2 regions of the Streptomyces sp. NPDC047079 genome follow, and region 2 is predicted to be linked to the other one. Evidence: predicted binding sites of a transcription regulator. Region 2 holds the regulator's gene; the other holds the start of a gene.
What was found. Region 2 encodes HrcA, which represses chaperone genes, less so after heat shock. Its sites were predicted from a motif close to TTNGCACTCNGNNNNNCNGAGTGCNAA; they were not measured.
Positions count from the first base shown of each region.

Region 1 (3,311 bases), on a different contig from region 2:
CTTGAGCGCGGCGTGCGGCGCCTTGAGCGCCGTGGCCACGGCCCAGGACAGCGGGGGTGAGTAGGCCTCCGGGTCGAAGATGCGGCCGCGCCCGCCGCGCCGTGCCGGATCCACGAACACCGCGTCGTACGCCGAGACGTCGACGCGTGTGACATCGGCCTCGCGCACCTCGATCAGCGCGGACAGGCCGAGCGCCTCGGCGTTCTCCCGCGCCACCGCCGCGGTCAACGGGTCGCGGTCCACGGCCAGCACCCGGATGCCGGCCCGCGCGAGTGCGATCGCGTCGCCGCCGATGCCACAGCACAGATCGGCGACGGAGGTCACGCCGAGCGCCCGCAGCCGCTCCGCCCGGTGGGCGGCGACCGTCGTCCTGGTCGACTGCTCGACGCCGTTCGGCGTGAAGAACATCCGCCGCGCGTCCTCGGCCCCGAACTTCGCCGCCGCCCGCTCGCGCAGCCGCGCCTGGGTGAGGGCCGCCGAGACCAGTTCGGCGGGGTGCTCGCGGCGCAGCCGGGTGGCGACGGCCAGTTCCTCGGCCGGGGCGGTGCCGTGCACCTCGTCGAGAAGGGCGCGGCCCTCGGGGCTGAGCAGGGAGTCGAGGGAGAGGTCGTTCACGGGGCCATTGTCGGCCAGTCGGTGGATGGCGTGCGTCCGGCCGCGGTGTCGGCCCGCCGGGGCAGTCGGCGGCTGCAAGGATCCGACAGCATGCAGCTCGTACGACAAAATGACCGAAAGTGTGCGAACGGTTTCAAGAGGCGCGTGAGGTGCCCCGGTGCACGGTACGCGCGGCGCACGGCGGCCACCCCCGCGGCCCGCACGGTCCTCGCCGTCACCGCTCTCGCGTCCGGCTGCGGGGGCTGCGCCGTGGCGCGCCTGGAGGACCACCTGTGAGGGGACGGCCGTGGGGAGGGCGTCGCGTGCGGGCGATGCTCGCCGGAGCACTCGTCGCCGCGTTGCTGTCCGGCTGCGCGCAGTCCGTCGACCCCATCGAACGGCTCGGCAAGAAGGCGGCGCAGCGGGTCCACCGCGCGCACGCACCCCATGAACGTGCCTACCGGCGCTGGGGCCTCGCCGCCCCGCTCGCGCCCGCACCCCGCCCGACCCGCCCCCCGGGCCGGGGGGACGAGGGCCTGCCGCTGGTGCTCGACCGTGTCCCCACCCACGACAAGGTCGTCTTCCTGACCTACGACGAGGGCGCCGAGAACGACCCCCGGTTTGTCGACATGGTCCGTGAACTGCGGCTTCCGGTCAGTGTGTTCCTCACTGACACCGCCGTGGGGCCGGGCTACGCGCGCGTCGCGCGGCTGCGGGCCGCCGGTGCGGTCATCCAGAACCACACCCTGGACCGCGCCACGCTGCGCGGCCGCCCGTACGCGGAGCAGCGTGCCGAGATCTGCGGCCAGCGCGACCGGCTGAAAGCACGGCTGGGCGTGCTGCCCTGGCTGCTGCGGCCCCCGTACGGCAGATACGACCGGACGACGCTGCGGGCCGCGGCCGACTGCGGCATCAAGGCGCTGATCCTGTGGCGCCCCGGCTCGAGCCCCGACAGCCGCCACGGCTGGGGCGCGGCACCCCACGCGGGGGACATCGTGCGGCCCCACGAAGCGAGCCGGCCCCTTGCCTCCCTGACCGCCGAGACGACCCGTCTCCTGCGCCGTATCCAGGCGAGGGGATTCACGGTGGGGCGCCTGGAGGACTACCTGTAGGCCGGAGCCGGGCACCCCGCTTTCGCGCCGCGCCGCCACGCGTTGGCACTCCGCTTGACCGAGTGCTAATCGCGGTCATAGTCTCGGCTCTGGCACTCGCCACCGGAGAGTGCCAAAGAAGCGACGGGCAGGTCCGGCACCCGCGACGACGGATCGACCTGGTCGCCACCTCAGACAGTTAACCCCGCGAGATCTCCGAAGGGGGAGGTCGGATCGTGACGACCGCCAGCTCCAAGGTTGCCATCAAGCCGCTCGAGGACCGCATCGTGGTCCAGCCGCTGGACGCCGAGCAGACCACGGCCTCTGGCCTGGTCATTCCGGACACCGCGAAGGAGAAGCCCCAGGAGGGCGTCGTCCTCGCCGTGGGCCCGGGCCGCATCGAGGACGGCAAGCGCGTCGAGCTTGACGTCAAGGTCGGCGACGTCGTGCTGTACAGCAAGTACGGCGGCACCGAGGTGAAGTACAACAACGAGGAATACCTCGTTCTCTCGGCTCGCGACGTGCTCGCGATCATCGAGAAGTAATTCACCGAAGCAGACTGCTTTGAGCTGCGCCCCTGGCCCCGCGAGCATTGATCAGCCGGGCGCCGGGGGCGCGGTTCGTTCTTCACCGCGGTGGCGGCCGCTCCGGGAGGGCGGCCGAGCATTGCAACGAGAGGACTGAAACGCTCCATGGCGAAGATCCTGAAATTCGACGAGGACGCCCGTCGCGCCCTCGAGCGCGGCGTCAACAAGCTTGCCGACACGGTCAAGGTGACGATCGGCCCCAAGGGCCGCAACGTCGTCATCGACAAGAAGTTCGGCGCCCCGACCATCACCAACGACGGCGTCACCATCGCCCGTGAGGTGGAGGTCGAGGACCCGTACGAGAACCTCGGCGCCCAGCTGGTGAAGGAGGTGGCGACCAAGACCAACGACGTCGCGGGTGACGGCACCACCACCGCCACCGTGCTTGCCCAGGCGCTGGTGCGCGAGGGTCTGAAGAACGTCGCCGCGGGTGCCTCCCCGGCCGCCCTGAAGAAGGGCATCGACGCGGCCGTCGCCGCGGTCTCCGAGGACCTGCTGGCCACCGCCCGCCCGATCGACGAGAAGTCCGACATCGCCGCCGTCGCCGCGCTGTCCGCCCAGGACCAGCAGGTCGGCGAGCTCATCGCCGAGGCGATGGACAAGGTCGGCAAGGACGGTGTCATCACCGTCGAGGAGTCCAACACCTTCGGTCTGGAGCTCGACTTCACCGAGGGCATGGCCTTCGACAAGGGCTACCTGTCGCCGTACTTCGTGACGGACCAGGAGCGCATGGAGGCCGTTCTCGACGAGCCGTACATCCTCATCAACCAGGGCAAGATCTCCGCGATCGCGGACCTGCTGCCGCTGCTGGAGAAGATCATCCAGTCGGGCTCCTCCAAGCCGCTGCTGATCATCGCCGAGGACGTCGAGGGCGAGGCCCTGTCCACCCTCGTCGTGAACAAGATCCGCGGCACCTTCAACGCCGTCGCCGTCAAGGCCCCCGGCTTCGGTGACCGCCGCAAGGCGATGCTCCAGGACATCGCGGTCCTCACCGGCGCCACGGTCGTCTCCGAGGAGGTCGGCCTCAAGCTCGACCAGG
Region 1 is NZ_JBEYUZ010000002.1:349,577-352,887, reverse strand. It holds gene ABZ823_RS04075 (methyltransferase domain-containing protein) at 1-615, opposite strand, end outside; gene ABZ823_RS04070 (hypothetical protein) at 760-891, shown strand; gene ABZ823_RS04065 (polysaccharide deacetylase family protein) at 927-1,706, shown strand; gene groES (co-chaperone GroES) at 1,922-2,230, shown strand; gene groL (chaperonin GroEL) at 2,378-3,311, shown strand, end outside.
Region 1: a site for HrcA is predicted at 1,749-1,775, ahead of groES (co-chaperone GroES). Genes of this name have one in related genera too.

Region 2 (3,311 bases):
GCGCGTGCTCGCTCGTCACCGACTCGGCGATCCGCCACTCCTTGCTGCCGGGGACCAGATGGTCCACCAGGACGCCGAGACGGGCGTCGGGGCCGGGGGAGAAGGCGGAGACGATCGACGGCAGGTCGTCGACGCCCTCCAGGTACTCCACGACCACGCCCTCGATGCGCAGGTCGTCGCCCCACACCTTCTCGACGAGTTCCGCGTCGTGGCGGCCCTCCACATAGATACGGCCGGCGCGGGCCACCCTCGCGCGCGCCCCCGGGACGGCCACCGAACCCGACGCCGTACGCGTGGGACGCACCGGCGCCCTCGACGGGCGCACCAGTGTCACCGCCCGGCCCTCCAGCAGGAAGCCCCGCGGCTCCAGCGGGAACACCCGGTGCTTGCCGAAGCGGTCCTCCAGGGTCACCGTGCCCGCCTCGCAGCGGATCACCGCGCCGCAGAAGCCGGTGCGCGGCTCCTCGACCACCAGACCGGGGTCCGCCGGGACCTCGGGAACGGGCTTCGGCTTCTTCCACGGCGGGGTCAGGTCCGGTGAGTACTGGCGCATTCGGATGACGATAGGAGAAGTCCGGCCGCAGGGGCCGCGGAAGACGTCACGACACGCCGAAACGGGCCGCGAGTGCGTCGCGCTGCGCCCGGACGAACGCCGCGTCCACCACGGCACCGTGTCCCGGCACGTACACCGCGTCCGGGCCGCCCAGTTCGAGCAGCCGGTCCAGGGCCGCCGGCCAGTGCGAGGGAATCGCGTCCGGGCCCGCCTGGGGCTCGCCGGACTCCTCCACCAGGTCCCCGCAGAACACCACCTCCCGCTCGCCGGGCACGAGGACCACCAGATCGTGGGCCGTGTGGGCCGGGCCCACGTTCGCCAGCAGCACCCGCACCCCGCCCAGGTCCAGCGTCCATTCGCCCGAGACCTGGTGGCGCGGGCGGACCAGCGCGTCCGCCGCCTCGGCCGCCTCGGCCGCGTCCAGGCCGTGCCGCACCGCGTCGGCGACCAGCGCGTCCCGCTCGTGGACGAACACCGTGTCGACACCCACCGCCCCGAACACCTCCGTGCCCGTGAACGCCCCCGCCCCGAGGACATGGTCGAAGTGGGGGTGCGTCAGCGCGAGATGTGTCACATGCCGGTCCCCGCCGAGCGGCGCGAGCAGACGCCGCGCCCCGGTGCGCAGCCTCGCGCCCTCCCCCAGGCTCGACCCCGCGTCGATCATGAGCGCCGCATGATCCCCGACCACCAGTCCGGCCGTGCAGTCCCAGCCCGGAAGCCGCGTGCGCCCCGCCCGGGCGCTGAGCGCCTCCCACCCGGACCCTTCCCACCACACCGTCATGGCACGACGCTATCCGCAGACACCCGGCCCTGGCAGGGACACCCTGGGACAGGTCGGTACACCTCGGCACGGCATGGAGCCCGCCCTTGCCGGGGGCGTACCCGACGGCCGTACACTTGCCCCGGGAATGCTGGCACTCACCTGCGCAGAGTGCCAGGGGAAGCGTCAAGGGGACAGACCGCTGGAGGTGTGCGCATGCTCAGTGAACGCAGGCTCGAAGTGCTGCGCGCCATCGTCCAGGACTACGTGGGCACCGAGGAGCCGGTGGGTTCCAAGGCGCTCACCGAACGGCACAGTCTCGGTGTCTCCCCGGCCACCGTCCGCAACGACATGGCCGTGCTGGAGGAGGAGGGCTACATCGCCCAGCCGCACACCAGCGCCGGACGCATCCCCACGGACAAGGGCTACCGCCTCTTCGTCGACAAGCTCGCGGCCGTCAAGCCGATGAGCCCGCCCGAGCGCCGCGCGATCCAGAACTTCCTGGAGGGCGCCGTCGACCTCGACGACGTCGTGGCGCGTACGGTACGGCTGCTCGCGCAGCTCACCCGGCAGGTCGCCGTGGTGCAGTACCCGTCGCTGACCCGTTCGACGGTGCGGCACGTGGAGCTGCTGTCCATGGCGCCCGCACGGCTGATGCTCGTACTGATCACCGACACCGGCCGGGTGGAGCAGCGCATGATCGACTGCCCCGCGCCGTTTGGAGAAACGTCTCTCGCGGATCTGCGGGCGCGGCTCAACAGCCGGGTCGCCGGCCGCCGTTTCGCGGACGTCCCGCAACTGGTGCAGGACCTGTCCGAGGCCTTCGACCCGGAGGACCGGGGCACGGTCACCACGGTGCTCTCCACTCTCCTGGAGACGCTCGTGGAGGAGACCGAGGAGCGGCTGATCATCGGCGGCACCGCCAACCTCACCCGCTTCGTGCATGACTTCCCTCTCACCATCCGCCCCGTCCTGGAGGCGCTGGAGGAGCAGGTCGTCCTTCTCAAGTTGCTGGGCGAGGCAAAGGATCCGGCCATGCGGGTGCGTATCGGCCATGAGAACGCACACGAGGGACTCAACTCCACGTCGGTGGTCTCCGTGGGCTACGGTTCGGGCGGCGAGGCAGTAGCGAAACTCGGCGTGGTCGGACCGACCCGCATGGATTACCCGGGAACGATGGGAGCGGTACGAGCGGTGGCACGGTACGTCGGACAGATCCTGGCGGAGTCGTAAGTGGCCACGGACTACTACGCCGTACTCGGCGTGCGCCGCGACGCGTCGCAGGAAGAGATCAAGAAGGCGTTCCGCCGGCTCGCCCGCGAGCTGCACCCGGACGTCAACCCCGATCCCAAGACGCAGGAGCGGTTCAAGGAGATCAACGCCGCGTACGAGGTGCTCTCGGACCCGCAGAAGAAGCAGGTCTACGACCTCGGCGGCGACCCCCTGTCCCAGGCGGGCGCCGCAGGCGCGGGCGGCTTCGGCGCGGGCGGCTTCGGGAACTTCTCGGACATCATGGACGCGTTCTTCGGTACGGCGTCGCAGCGCGGTCCGCGCTCGCGCACCCGCCGGGGCCAGGACGCGATGATCCGCCTCGATGTGGAGCTGGACGAGGCGGCCTTCGGTACCACGAAGGACATCCAGGTCGACACGGCCGTCGTCTGCAACACCTGCAACGGCGAGGGCGCCGCGCCCGGTACGTCCGCGCAGACCTGTGACATGTGCCGTGGTCGCGGTGAGGTCTCGCAGGTCACGCGGTCCTTCCTGGGCCAGGTCATGACCTCCCGGCCCTGCCCCCAGTGCCAGGGCTTCGGCACGATCGTCCCGACCCCCTGCCCGGAGTGCGCGGGCGACGGCCGGGTGCGCTCCCGCCGGACGCTCACCGTCAAGATCCCCGCGGGCGTGGACAACGGCACCCGGATCCAGCTCGCCGGCGAGGGCGAGGTCGGCCCGGGCGGCGGACCCGCCGGCGACCTGTACGTCGAGATCCACGAGCTGCCG
Region 2 is NZ_JBEYUZ010000001.1:499,303-502,613, forward strand. It holds gene ABZ823_RS02175 (DUF3097 domain-containing protein) at 1-553, opposite strand, end outside; gene ABZ823_RS02180 (MBL fold metallo-hydrolase) at 600-1,334, opposite strand; gene hrcA (heat-inducible transcriptional repressor HrcA) at 1,530-2,546, shown strand; gene dnaJ (molecular chaperone DnaJ) at 2,547-3,311, shown strand, end outside.